Regions from separate parts of the Klebsiella sp. B345 genome, predicted to be linked through region 3. Evidence: predicted binding sites of a transcription regulator. Region 3 holds the regulator's gene; each other region holds the start of a gene.
What was found. The regulator ArgR, encoded in region 3, controls arginine synthesis, uptake and breakdown. The targets are predictions, from matches to a motif close to ANTGAATAAAAATACANT.
Positions count from the first base shown of each region.

Region 1: a site for ArgR is predicted at 2,949-2,966, ahead of argC (N-acetyl-gamma-glutamyl-phosphate reductase). Genes of this name have one in related genera too.
Region 2: a site for ArgR is predicted at 2,152-2,169, ahead of argF (ornithine carbamoyltransferase). Genes of this name have one in related genera too.

Region 1 covers NZ_CP180443.1:3,091,234-3,095,493, reverse strand. Annotated here, with positions in the region: gene argH (argininosuccinate lyase) at 1-978, opposite strand, end outside; gene argB (acetylglutamate kinase) at 1,049-1,825, opposite strand; gene argC (N-acetyl-gamma-glutamyl-phosphate reductase) at 1,832-2,836, opposite strand; gene argE (acetylornithine deacetylase) at 3,014-4,165, shown strand.
Region 2 covers NZ_CP180443.1:3,501,276-3,505,535, forward strand. Annotated here, with positions in the region: gene pyrB (aspartate carbamoyltransferase) at 1-288, opposite strand, end outside; gene ACMYSO_RS16425 (pyrBI operon leader peptide) at 291-350, opposite strand; gene ACMYSO_RS16430 (pyrBI operon leader peptide) at 325-429, opposite strand; gene ACMYSO_RS16435 (YhcH/YjgK/YiaL family protein) at 623-1,075, shown strand; gene argF (ornithine carbamoyltransferase) at 1,121-2,125, opposite strand; gene rraB (ribonuclease E inhibitor RraB) at 2,288-2,713, shown strand; gene miaE (tRNA isopentenyl-2-thiomethyl-A-37 hydroxylase MiaE) at 2,858-3,622, shown strand; gene ACMYSO_RS16455 (GNAT family N-acetyltransferase) at 3,666-4,169, opposite strand.
Region 3 covers NZ_CP180443.1:2,425,640-2,429,899, forward strand. Annotated here, with positions in the region: gene degS (outer membrane-stress sensor serine endopeptidase DegS) at 1-235, shown strand, start outside; gene mdh (malate dehydrogenase) at 294-1,232, opposite strand; gene argR (transcriptional regulator ArgR) at 1,648-2,118, shown strand; gene yhcN (peroxide/acid stress response protein YhcN) at 2,472-2,735, shown strand; gene yhcN-B (DUF1471 family stress response protein YhcN-B) at 2,838-3,104, shown strand; gene ACMYSO_RS11425 (barstar family protein) at 3,155-3,430, opposite strand; gene aaeB (p-hydroxybenzoic acid efflux pump subunit AaeB) at 3,585-4,260, opposite strand, start outside.

The DNA.
Region 1 (4,260 bases), 670 kb from region 3:
TTCTTTATCTTCCTGCATGTCTTTGTTGTACGCCAGCGGCAGACCTTTCAGGGTCATCATCATCCCGGTCAGCGCGCCCTGAACACGGCCACACTTACCACGGATAAGCTCCAGCGCATCCGGGTTTTTCTTCTGCGGCATCAGAGAGGAACCGGAGGTGACGCGGTCGGACAACTCAATAAAACCGGCTTCCCCGGTATTAAAGAAAATCAGGTCTTCGGCAAAGCGTGACAGGTGCACCATGCCAATCGATGCATCAGAGAGCAGTTCCAGTACGTGGTCACGGTCAGAAACGCTATCGAGGCTGTTGCGGGTCGCCGAGGCAAAACCCAGCCAGCCGGCCAGCTGCTCGCGGTCGATGTCATAGGCGGTGCCCGCCAGCGCACCGCAGCCCAGCGGGCTGACATCCAGACGTTTCAGGGCATCCTGCAGACGGCTTTCATCACGCGCCAGCATTTCAACATACGCCAGGCACCAGTGGGCAAAGGTTACCGGCTGCGCGCGTTGCAGGTGGGTATACCCCGGCATCACCGCATCCTGGTTGCCCTGTGCCGTCTCCACCAGCGCACTTTGCAGCTGGCGGTTGGCCGACAGCAGCTCGGCGACCGTGTCTTTACACCACAGCTTCAGGTCAGTAGCGACCTGATCGTTACGGCTACGCCCGGTATGCAGCTTCTTGCCCAGTTGACCCACTTTGTCGATCAGCTTGCCTTCTACCCAGCTGTGAATATCTTCCGCGTCGCTTTCAAGGATTTGCTGCGGATTCGCCCGCACCTCTTCCAACAGCACACCTAACGCCTCTTCCAGCTGCTGCTGCTCGGCGGCACTCAGCACGCCCACCGTCACCAGCGCTTTAGACCAGGCGACAGAGCCAACAATATCCTGCTCCGCCAGGCGATAGTCGAAGCGCAAAGAGTCGTTGAACTGTTTGAACCGCTGATCGGCTGCCTGAGTAAAACGCCCGCCCCAAAGTGCCATAATGTGCTTCCTTCAAATTTGGTTTTATGCTGCCGGGAAGCCCTGTGCCCCCGTCTTCAACTGTGTTAAATCAGGCCAGAATACGCGTGCCGATAGGCGTGCCGTTAAACAACGCCGGCAGTTGCTCCGCATGGCGCCATGAGGCGATATCTACCGGACGACCCAGCGTGCGCGCCGCATCCAGTGCCGCATTTACCTTCACAATCATACCGTCGGTAATAATGCCTTGCTCGATCAGCTGCTCTGCCTTCGCCGCGGTCATCTCCGCAATACGCTGGCCTTTACCATCAAGAATGCCGCTGACATCGGACAGCAGAATCAGGTCCGCACCGAGCGTTGCCGCCAGCGCGGTCGCTGCCTGGTCGGCATTCACGTTCATCAGTTGCCCTTCATCGGTAACCCCGATGGAGCTGACCACTGGCAGATAGCCGCCCGCCAGCAGAGTGTTAATCAGCGCAGGCGAACCCGGCTGCGCCAGACCGACGTGGCCCAGCTCTTCGTCCAGCTGTGTCACCTTAACGCTATCGCCATCGCCGAGGAACAGGCCCACGGAAGCCAGATGGTGTTTTTTCGCCCAGGCCAGCAGCGTTTTATTGGCGGTTCCCGCCAGCGCGCCGGTAATAATATCAATCTGATCCGCTGGCGTGACCCGCAGGCCATTTTTCTTGTTCACCGGCAGGTTGAGCTGCTTCATCAACTCATCTACTACACAGCCGCCACCGTGCACGATAATCAGCGGGCGATGATGGGCTTCACGGTAATTCACCAGCGCGGTAAACAGGCGCTCCAGCGCTTCTTCGCTATCGAGTAACACGCCGCCGAGCTTAATTATTAATGGGTTCATCATCACACCTTAAATAAGAGACTGCGTCTCAGCGTAGCCGAAACGAATATTCGCGCACTGTATTGCCTGTGCCGCCGCACCTTTCAACAGGTTATCTTCCGCCGCCACCACAATAATGTGCTGGTCCTGAACGGCAAAACCGATATCACAGAATGGCAGACCCACGACGTTTTTCAATGCCGGCACGCCTTTATCATATAAACGGACCAGCGGCTTATTGGCATAGGCCTGCTGGAACACGGCGGCAACCTGATCTTTGCTCACGCCAGGCTTCAGGCGGCAGGTAATGGTTTCGAGGATCCCACGTTTAAAATTACCAAGGTGAGGGGTAAAAATAACCTCCGCGCCAAGGTGGGTGGAGATTTCCGGGTGGTGACGATGATTGAATACGCCATACGGCTGCAGGCTGACTTCACAGAAGCTATTGCTGATGGCCGCTTTACGCCCTGCGCCGCTGACGCCGCTGGTCGCATTGATCACCGGCCACTGGTTCAGATCCAGCAGGTCCGCATCGATCAACGGTTTCAATGACAACTGAGCCGCCGTCGGATAACAGCCCGGGACAGCGACTAAATTCGCCTCTTTCAGCGCATCGGCGTTCCACTCAGCCAGACCGTAAACCGCCTGCTCAAGCAGGGCCGGATGCTGATGAGTGAAACCGTAATATTTTTCGTAAAACGCACCGTCGTTCACGCGGAAGGCGCCAGACAGGTCGAACACCACGCAGCCTGCGGCAAGAAACTGCGGCGCCAGGTCGTGGCTCACTTCATGTGCGGTCGCAAGGAAGACAACATCGACGCCGGCGCTAAATTCGCTGATATCTGACATCGGCTGCAGCGGCAGATCCACAATGCCTTTCAGCTGCGGATGCAAATCGGAAACTAATTTCCCTGCATCATTGCTTTGCGCGGAGACCGTCAAAGCGGTTATGGTCATATGAGGATGGCGATTTACATAGGTCACTAGCTCTGCGCCGGCATAACCGCTGGCACCCACAATCAGCGTCTTCAACATCGGGGCTCTTCACCTTCTTACGTCATATTTGCCCAGGAAGCATTTCGCTTCCTCACCCAGTTAAGCCGTAAGAGTCTCCCTGCGTTTTATGGGTTTTCTTACGCTCAACGATAATGTATTTTTATTCATAAATAATGCATGAATATTGATACTATCATGACCCGAGGTGTGTCAACAATGAAAAACAATTTACCGCCCTTTATCGAGATTTACCGCGCATTGATCGCCACACCTTCCATCAGTGCAACCGAAGAAGCGCTAGATCAAAGTAATGAGACTTTAATCAATTTACTCGCTGGCTGGTTCCGCGATATTGGCTTCAATGTTGAAGTCCAGCCGGTGCCGGAGACGCGTAATAAATTCAATTTGTTGGCCAGTACCGGCCACGGCGCAGGCGGCCTGCTGCTCGCCGGGCATACCGACACCGTGCCGTTTGATGACGGCCGCTGGACCCGCGATCCTTTCGCCCTGACCGAGCACGACAACAAACTGTACGGCCTCGGCACCGCCGACATGAAAGGCTTTTTCGCCTTTATCCTTGATGCCCTGCGCGATGTCGATGTCAGCACGCTGAAAAAGCCGCTCTACATCCTGGCCACCGCCGATGAAGAGACCAGTATGGCCGGCGCCCGTTACTTTGCCGAAACCACCCAGCTGCGTCCGGACTGCGCCATCATCGGTGAACCGACCTCTCTGCAGCCGGTGCGCGCGCATAAAGGCCATATGTCCAACGCGATTCGCATCCAGGGCCAGTCCGGCCACTCCAGCGATCCGGCGCGCGGTGTGAACGCCATTGAGCTGATGTACGATGCCATCGGCCGCATCATGCAGCTACGCGACGACTTAAAAGAGCGTTATCACTATGCGGCGTTTACCGTGCCGTATCCAACGCTCAACCTCGGCGCGATTCACGGCGGCGATGCCTCAAACCGTATCTGCGCCTGCTGTGAACTGCATATGGATATTCGCCCGCTGCCGGGTATGACGCTCAACGATCTTAACGGGCTGCTGGATGAAGCGCTGGCGCCGGTAAGCGAACGCTGGCCGGGCCGCCTGACGGTATCCGAACTGCATCCGCCCATTCCTGGTTACGAATGTCCACCAGACCACCGTCTGGTTCAGGTCGTGGAAAAACTGCTCGGTGCCCAAACCGAAGTGGTGAACTACTGCACCGAGGCGCCGTTTATCCAGACGTTGTGCCCGACGTTAGTATTAGGCCCGGGCTCCATTAACCAGGCCCACCAGCCGGATGAATACCTGGAAACCCGGTTTATTAAGCCAACCCGGGAGCTAATAACCCAGGTTGTCCATCATTTCTGCTGGCATTAAGGGCAGTCCGTTCCCGTCGCTTTTGCCAGGGCGGGACGGTGATTCTGGTCACATTTCCATAAGTAATGCTTATCAGGGGACCCCTGAGTTAAATT
Region 2 (4,260 bases), 1.1 Mb from region 3:
GATGACCGAAATGGTATCGGCCAGGGTTTCCCCTTTTTTGCCCAGCGAGGTGTTGCTGCTGTCAGAGAACCCTACCACGCTGGCGCCCAGGCGGTGCATCGAGGTTTCAAACGACAGGCGGGTACGGGTGGAGGCTTCAAAGAAGCAACTGGCGATAACCTTATGCTTCAGCAGTTCTGGCTGTGGGTTGGCTTTGAGTTTTGCAGCGGTCGCCAGCACCAGTTCGAGGTCTTCTCGGCTGAGATCGTTTATGGAAATGATATGTTTTTGATATAGCGGGTTAGCCATGTTTATCTCCTGACGCCTGGGCAAAAAAAAAGCCCCTTAAATAAGGGGCTTCGAGAATTCATTGAGCAACGGAAAGAAAAACGCTACGCCAGCGCCTGTGTTCAGACGCGGTAAGACAGAATGTCGTACGCAGTAGACCATGCTTCCTCCCGGCAAATCGACCGGCATTATACGCAGCTCAAATTTCGGATCAAGTGATTAGTCCACAAACAAGAAAACGATTGCTTCAGGAAGCCTGCGTCAGCGCAAAAAACCATAAAAAAGAAGTGGTATGGCAGTGCGAAGGGGCGTATAAAAATAAAAATGAAAAGCTGTTTTATATTTGAGGGTTATTATGATCGTAGGTCACATTCATCATTTGCAAACCTGGCTGCCGGACGCGCTGCGTCAGGCGATTGAGCATGTTAAAGCGCATGTCACCGAGGAGACGCTGCCGGGAAAATACGATATTGACGGCAACAATGTGTTTTACCTGGTCTCGGAAGACACCACCGAGCCATTTGCTGCCCGTCGCGCCGAGTACCATGCGCGCTACCTGGATATCCAGATTGTCCTACGCGGTCAGGAGGCGATGACCTTCAGTACGCAGCCTGCTGGCACGCCGGACACCGACTGGCTGGAGGGGAAAGACATTGCGTTTCTCGCCGCCGGCGAGCAGGAAAAAACCGTGATTCTCAGCGAAGGTGACTTTGTGGTGTTTTACCCGGGCGAAGTTCACAAACCGCTGTGCGCCGCGGGCGAACCGGCCAAAGTGCGTAAAGTGGTGGTGAAGGTGCGGATGGCGTAACGGCGTTAACCCCGGTGGCGTTACGCCATCCGGGGATAGGCCACGTTATTTACTCAGCGTTGCGACCATCACCGCTTTAATGGTGTGCATGCGGTTTTCCGCCTGATCGAAGACGATACTTGCGGGCGACTCAAAGACCTCGTCGGTCACTTCCATGCCGCCGTGCAGGCCGTACTCTTCGGCCATCTGTTGGCCCAGGGTGGTTTGATCGTCATGGAACGCCGGCAGACAGTGCAGGAACTTAACCTGCGGGTTGCCGGTCAGCGCCATCATCTCGCTATTCACCTGATAGGCACGCAGCAGCGCGATGCGCTCCGCCCACTTCTCTTTGGCTTCACCCATAGATACCCAGACGTCGGTATAAATAAAGTCCGCGCCCTTCACGCCAGCGGCGATATCTTCGGTCAGGGTGATGTTGCCCCCGTGTTTCTGCGCCAGCGCCGTGCACTCGGCCACCAGACTCTCTTCCGGCCAGCAGTCCGCCGGGGCCACCAGACGCAGATCCAGCCCGGTCAGCGCGGCGGCTTCAAGCATAGAGTTACCCATATTGTTGCGGGCATCACCGGCATACACCAGCGTCATTTCGTTGAAGGCTTTGCCCGGCAGATGCTCCTGCATAGTCAGCAAATCGGCCAGCAGCTGGGTAGGGTGAAACTCGTTGGTCAGGCCGTTCCATACCGGGACGCCGGCATAGCTGGCGAGCGTCTCGACGATTTCCTGGCCATGACCGCGATACTGAATACCGTCATACATCCGCCCCAGCACGCGAGCGGTATCTTTAATCGATTCTTTATGGCCAATCTGGCTGCCGCTTGGCCCGAGATAGGTCACTCGGGCGCCCTGGTCAAATGCGGCAACTTCGAAAGAGCATCGTGTACGGGTAGAGTCTTTTTCGAAGATGAGCGCGATGTTTTTTCCAGCAAGGTGTTGGATTTCAATGCCGTTTTTTTTGTCGGTTTTCAGTCTGGCGGCCAGCGCCAACAGGGCAGTGATTTCTGCAGGGGTAAAATCAAGCAACTTTAAAAAATGTTTCTGATAAAACGCGGACATGGTTCCCTCGCTGGCTTAAGCCACTTATTGAATTAAAATTCAATTTATATGTATGAATATTCATTTGCAACCCCGTTTCACAAATCTTTTGCACAAAGGTGGAGGCAATCACGGCGGTATGTGACAATAGAAGTATCTGTCGCACATTATGAGGAACGAGCCATGGCAAACCCGGAACTACTGGAAGAACAGCGTGAAGAAACGCGTCTGATTATCGAAGAACTGCTCGAAGACGGCAGCGACCCTGATGCGCTGTACACTATCGAGCATCATCTCTCCGCCGATGACTTTGAAACTCTGGAGAAAGTGGCAGTAGAAGCTTTCAAAATGGGCTACGAAGTGACCGAGCCGGAAGAGCTGGAAGTCGAAGAAGGCGAAGTGGTTATCTGCTGCGATATCCTGAGCGAAAGTGCGTTGAAAGTGGAACTGATTGATGCCCAGGTGGAGCAGCTGCTGAACCTGGCTGAGAAATTCGGCGTTGAATATGACGGTTGGGGAACCTACTACGAAGACCCTAACGGCGAAGACGGTGACGAAGAAGACGACGAAGATCTCGTCGATGAAGACGACGACGGCGTTCGTCACTAAGTAAGCCTGCACGTCATCCATCAGGCACTTCTCTGTTGGCGATACTCAGAAACCCCGGCGACATAGCGACTATGCCGTCGGGGTTTTTCGCCTTAATGTACCTGATCGATCCTGCGTATCGTTGGCGTAGAGCAAGGAACTTTAATGGACTACCCGCAAATACTCGCCCCTGTACTCAATTTTCTCCACTGCCCGACGCCACAGGCATGGATTGATGAAGCCCGTAAGCCAGAAAACCTGCCGCTGCTGCTGACCGACCACATGGTCTGCGAGCTTAAAGCGGCGCAGAACGCATTGCTGCTGGTGCGCAAATATGTCGCCGATAAAAGTGGGGCCGATGAGCTGCTGGCCTGCCTGAAGCCGTATGAAGACTTTACCTATCGTTGGGGGCCTGAGCCGGATTTTGTCGCGCTGCATAAACAGATCAATAAAAGCACGATGCCGCAGACCGGCGACCCCTGGGGGCGCCAACTGGTGGACAATATGGTGCTGCTGATTAAAGAAGAGCTGCATCACTTCTGGCAGGTGCGGGAGATGATGCTGGCGCACGATATCCCTTACGTCAAAATGACTGCCAGCAACTACGCGCGCGGATTACGCAGAGAGGTGCGTTCTCACGAACCGGTGATGCTTATCGATAAACTGATTTGCGGGGCTTACATCGAGGCGCGCTCCTGTGAGCGTTTTGCAGCGCTGGCGCCGTGGCTGAACGACGATCTGCAGAAGTTCTATTTGTCGCTGTTGCGCTCCGAGGCGCGGCATTATCAGGATTACCTGGATTTAGCGCAGCAGATTGCCGACGAGGATATCAGCGAGCGTATCCGCCAGCTTGGCGAAGCGGAGGCGGCGCTGATTCTCGCACCAGAAGCCGAGCTTCGCTTCCACAGCGGCGTGCCGGCCAGCGCCTGAGAGAATGAGCCCGTAGCCCGGGGAGGATCGCGGTGCTGAGAGGCTACAGCGCTTTGAGCATCCGGACTTCGCAGTCCACATGGCCGGTACGGCCCAGCGGCGCGTCGATATGCTGGAAGCCAAGGTGTTCATATAACCCGACGGCTTCTTTCAAAAAGGCGGTAGTTTCCAGATAGCAGCGTTTGAACCCCTGCTCGCGGGCATGCTCCAGCGCCAGCAGCGCCAGCTTTTTAGCCAGCCCCTGGCCGCGAGCGGAGGTCATAAAATACATTTTCTGCAGCTCGCAGATATCCGCTTCACTATGGGCCAGCGGCGCCACGCCGCCACCGCCAACCACCCGGCCATCCAGTTCAACCACCCAATAGGCCGAACCCGGTTGGCTGTAAAGCTCAAACAGCTCGTCCAGATTAGGGTCGGCTACCGTATAGCCTTTATCTGCCGTCAGCCCATACTCCGCAGAAACCTGGCGGATAACCTGAGCAATAGCGGCATTATCTTCAGCGGTGATGCGGCGCAGCGACAATGTAGTGGTCGCGATCGTATTCATACGATGACTCATAGCAAATAAATAGCGGATGGTGTTGTTAATAACACCCTGTACGGGGGAAGCGCAAGCGGGGAACGCGGATAAAAAACGC
Region 3 (4,260 bases):
GCTGCAAGGGATTGTGGTCAATGATGTTGCTCCGGATGGTCCGGCAGCTCAGGCCGGGATCCGCGCCAATGACGTAATCGTCTCCGTGAATGACAAACCGGCCGTCTCCGCACTTGAGACTATGGATCAGGTCGCGGAAATCCGCCCTGGATCAGAAATTCCGGTGATTATTATGCGTGATGACAAGAAGATCACTCTGCATATTGCCGTTCAGGAATACCCGGCGACCAACTAGCAGACATAAAAAAACCGGAGCGACTCGCTGGCTCCGGTTTTTTTAATCCATCACACGCTTACTTGTTGACGAAATCTTCGCCCATAGCGATATCTTTCTTCAGCGTATCCAGCATCCCTTCCAGCGCCTGCTGTTCAAATGCACTGAGCTTGCCGATCGGCTGGCGCGCCTCCACACCATTTTTACCAAGCAGCAGCGGCTGGGAGAAGAAACGCGCGTACTGACCATCGCCTTCCACGTAAGCACATTCCACCACCCCTTTTTCGCCTTGCATTGCCCGAACTAAGGACAAGCCGAAACGTGCGGCAGCCTGGCCCATCGAAAGCGTCGCCGAACCGCCACCGGCTTTTGCTTCCACCACTTCGGTGCCGGCGTTCTGGATACGTTTTGTCAGGTCGGCAACTTCCTGATCGCTGAAGCTCACGCCCGCAATCTGTGACAGTAACGGCAGGATCGTCACGCCGGAGTGGCCGCCAATCACCGGGACTTCGATATCTGATGCCGATTTATCTTTTAGCTCAGCCACAAAGGTGTTCGAACGGATGATGTCCAGCGTGGTCACGCCAAACAGTTTGTTCTTGTCGTAAACGCCGGCTTTTTTCAGCACTTCTGCAGCAATGGCCACCGTGGTATTCACCGGATTGGTAATAATACCGATGCAGGCCTGCGGGCAGGTTTTCGCAATCTGTTGTACCAGATTCTTCACAATGCCGGCGTTAACATTAAATAAATCGGAGCGATCCATGCCTGGCTTACGGGCTACGCCAGCAGAAATCAACACGACATCCGCCCCGACAAGCGCTGGAATGGCGTCTTCACCGCAGAAACCTTTAATTTTCACATCGGTAGGAATATGGCTAAGATCAACCGCCACGCCCGGCGTGACCGGAGCAATGTCGTACAACGAGAGTTCTGAACCTGAAGGCAGTTGGGTCTTAAGTAGTAGGGCAAGCGCCTGGCCAATTCCACCAGCAGCGCCGAGGACTGCAACTTTCATCCTAAACTCCTTATTATGGTTAATATCGTCTTTCGTTATTCCGTCGCCTGGACCTTAATTCACAAGATAAACAATTACAATCAGTATGGTTGAATAATGCGGACTGTTGCTCAGTGATGCATCAGCTTCGCATTTTCATCCTTGAGGGTGACTACCCGGCACAATACTTCACCGGATCGACTATTGGTTACAATACACCCAGCCTGCTCGGCAAAACAACATCATTCTCATAACAATTAATTTACTTTTACAGCGATTTACGGGCTGTGATGAAGGCATGTTCCTTCGCAGGGTTATTTGCTAAAATATGCCCCCTTCATAACATTATTTACTTTATCCCTCTGCGGATTATTTGCATAAAAATTCATTACTATGCATAATGATGTTGTTTTTACCACCATAATTTGGGTGACTTATGCGAAGTTCGGCAAAACAAGAAGAACTGGTTAAAGCGTTTAAACTGCTGCTTAAAGAAGAAAAGTTCAGCTCTCAAGGCGAGATTGTCCAAGCGCTGCAGGAAGAAGGTTTCGATAATATTAACCAATCGAAAGTCTCCCGCATGCTGACAAAATTTGGCGCGGTGCGTACCCGGAACGCCAAAATGGAGATGGTCTATTGCCTGCCTGCCGAACTTGGCGTCCCGACAACCTCCAGCCCACTGAAGAATCTGGTCCTCGATATCGACTATAACGATGCCGTGGTAGTGATTCATACCAGCCCAGGTGCTGCGCAGTTGATTGCCCGCCTGCTGGACTCCCTCGGCAAAGCGGAAGGCATTCTTGGCAGTATTGCCGGTGATGACACCATCTTTACCACCCCGGCCAGAGGATTTACCGTCAAAGATCTGCACGACGCAATTTTGGTGCTGTTCGAACAAGAACTGTAAGCCCCTTCCCTCTGGCGCCCGCCAGGGGGCTCACTCAAAAACGCAGCATTTCTTTAACATTTAGTGTGGTTTTCCGCCTCTATACATTCCTTTACCGAATGACTGCGTCTAAAACGCACAAAATATCAAATTAACCTATCCATATGATTTTATTCGCTATAACACCTAGTCATGGCGAAAAAATGACATTCCTAATACTTATACGTTATAAAAACGACAATTCCTTGCAATTATTTACTCATAAAACAATTAGCACGGTATTAATATTTTCAGTGATTAGTGTATACTTGATTTTGTGATGAGGGTCACGAAACAAAGAGCCCTCAATAATAAGATTCGACGAGGTGAACATCATGAAAATCAAAACAACTGTAGCTGCACTCAGCATTCTGTCGGTTCTCTCCTTTGGCGCTTTCGCCGCTGACTCGATTAATAGCGAGCAGGCGCAAGGCCGTCAGTCAATCGGCACCGTTTCCGTCGGCGCGGTGAGCGCATCTCCGATGGATATGCATGAAATGCTGAACCAGAAAGCTCAGGAAGAAGGTGCTTCTTCCTATCGCATTATCGAAGCCCGCACCGGTGACCACTGGCACGCAACGGCTGAGCTTTATAAATAAGATTTAACGATTGTCGGTTATTAACTGAATACGAATATTCCCAGCGGCCCAGGTTCATATGACACCTCCCGCCGCTGCAACATTATGGTTGGAGTAAAGATTATGAAAAGTGCAATGATCATCGCATCCCTGGGCCTGGCTTCCGTTCTCTCCTTCGGCGCGAATGCCGCCGTGAACCAGGTCAGCGCAGAACAAGCTCAAAATCTGCAGTCTATGGGTACCGTGTCTGTTTCTCAGGTAGGCAGCGCCCCGATGGATATGCGTCAGGAACTGGCGGCGAAAGCCGAGAAAGAAGGCGCAAGCAGCTACCGCATTATTGAAGCCCGTACCGGCGATAGCTGGCACGCTACAGCTGAGTTGTACAAATAAACCCTCGTCGTCTATTCCGACGACTTGCCCCCGCCTGTCGGGGGCTTTTTTTATGCCTGTCTGGCATTAAAGCGTAGCTCCCCTTCCAGCTCTTCTTCCGCTTCATCAAACAGCAATATCAACGCCCCAAAGCGCCGACGCTGCTTATCACTCAAGTGAATAAACTCAATCTCCAGCGGCAACGGCAGCAGTCCTCCGGTAACCACTTCCCACAAAGAGTCCAGATTATTCACCTTGTCACGATTGAGCGTGAAGGTCCGTGAGAATTCACGATAGAAATCCTGCTGTTCGGCTATATCATCGAAATCAAAGGTATAGATAGTCATCGCCCGCACCCTGTCAATATCGCGCTATTGTCACCCGTCCCGATACTCTTTCTGCGCCGGGTTTTCCACCCGCTCTCCTGTACACAACGTAAACGTCCTCGACGCTTAAGTATAGTGATAAAAAAACCGACGCTTCAGGCGTCGGTTCAGAGGGTTAGCTGTTGGTGAGAGCTTGCTGGTATTTCCGCAGCATCTCCACCAGCCTTCGAACGGGTTCGGTCACCTGCGGTGACGCTTCCCAGAGCTGCAGTTTTTCCTGATAAACATCCAGCTCCTCTAACAAGCGAGCAAAATAGCGACGCCGCTTATCATCATTACTGGCAGAAATCACATGATCGGCGGTACGCCGCAGCTGACGGTGGAACGCCGACAGATCGTCGTTCACCGGTACTGGCGCATCCCTCAGGCGTTGATGAGCAATAATTAGCGTTAACGCCAGGCGAAAGCGAGCAATGTCCCCAGGGAACTTATTCAGCAACAGGAACAGCTGCTGATACAGCGCTGGCAAATGGTTCTCTTTGCGCCGCGCTGTGTTGGTCGTCAACGATGAAACGGCTGCCGACACAAACTGATTGAGCAGCACGCGTCCGGTACGTGCTTGCGAATTATCCCGCACTAACAGAATCACCATCAGCGCCAGGAAACAACCGACGATCTGCCCTAGCGCGCTATCGAGAAACTGGCTGAATTGAAACTGCATTGGGTTGTCCAGCACCAGTATGTTGATGGTGCTCGCCAGTGCCCCCAGCGACCCCAGCCGCCGTTTTTGGACCTCAATACCAATAAAGAATGCCATGGCTGCCAGGCTGAGACACAGCAACAGCATGCTT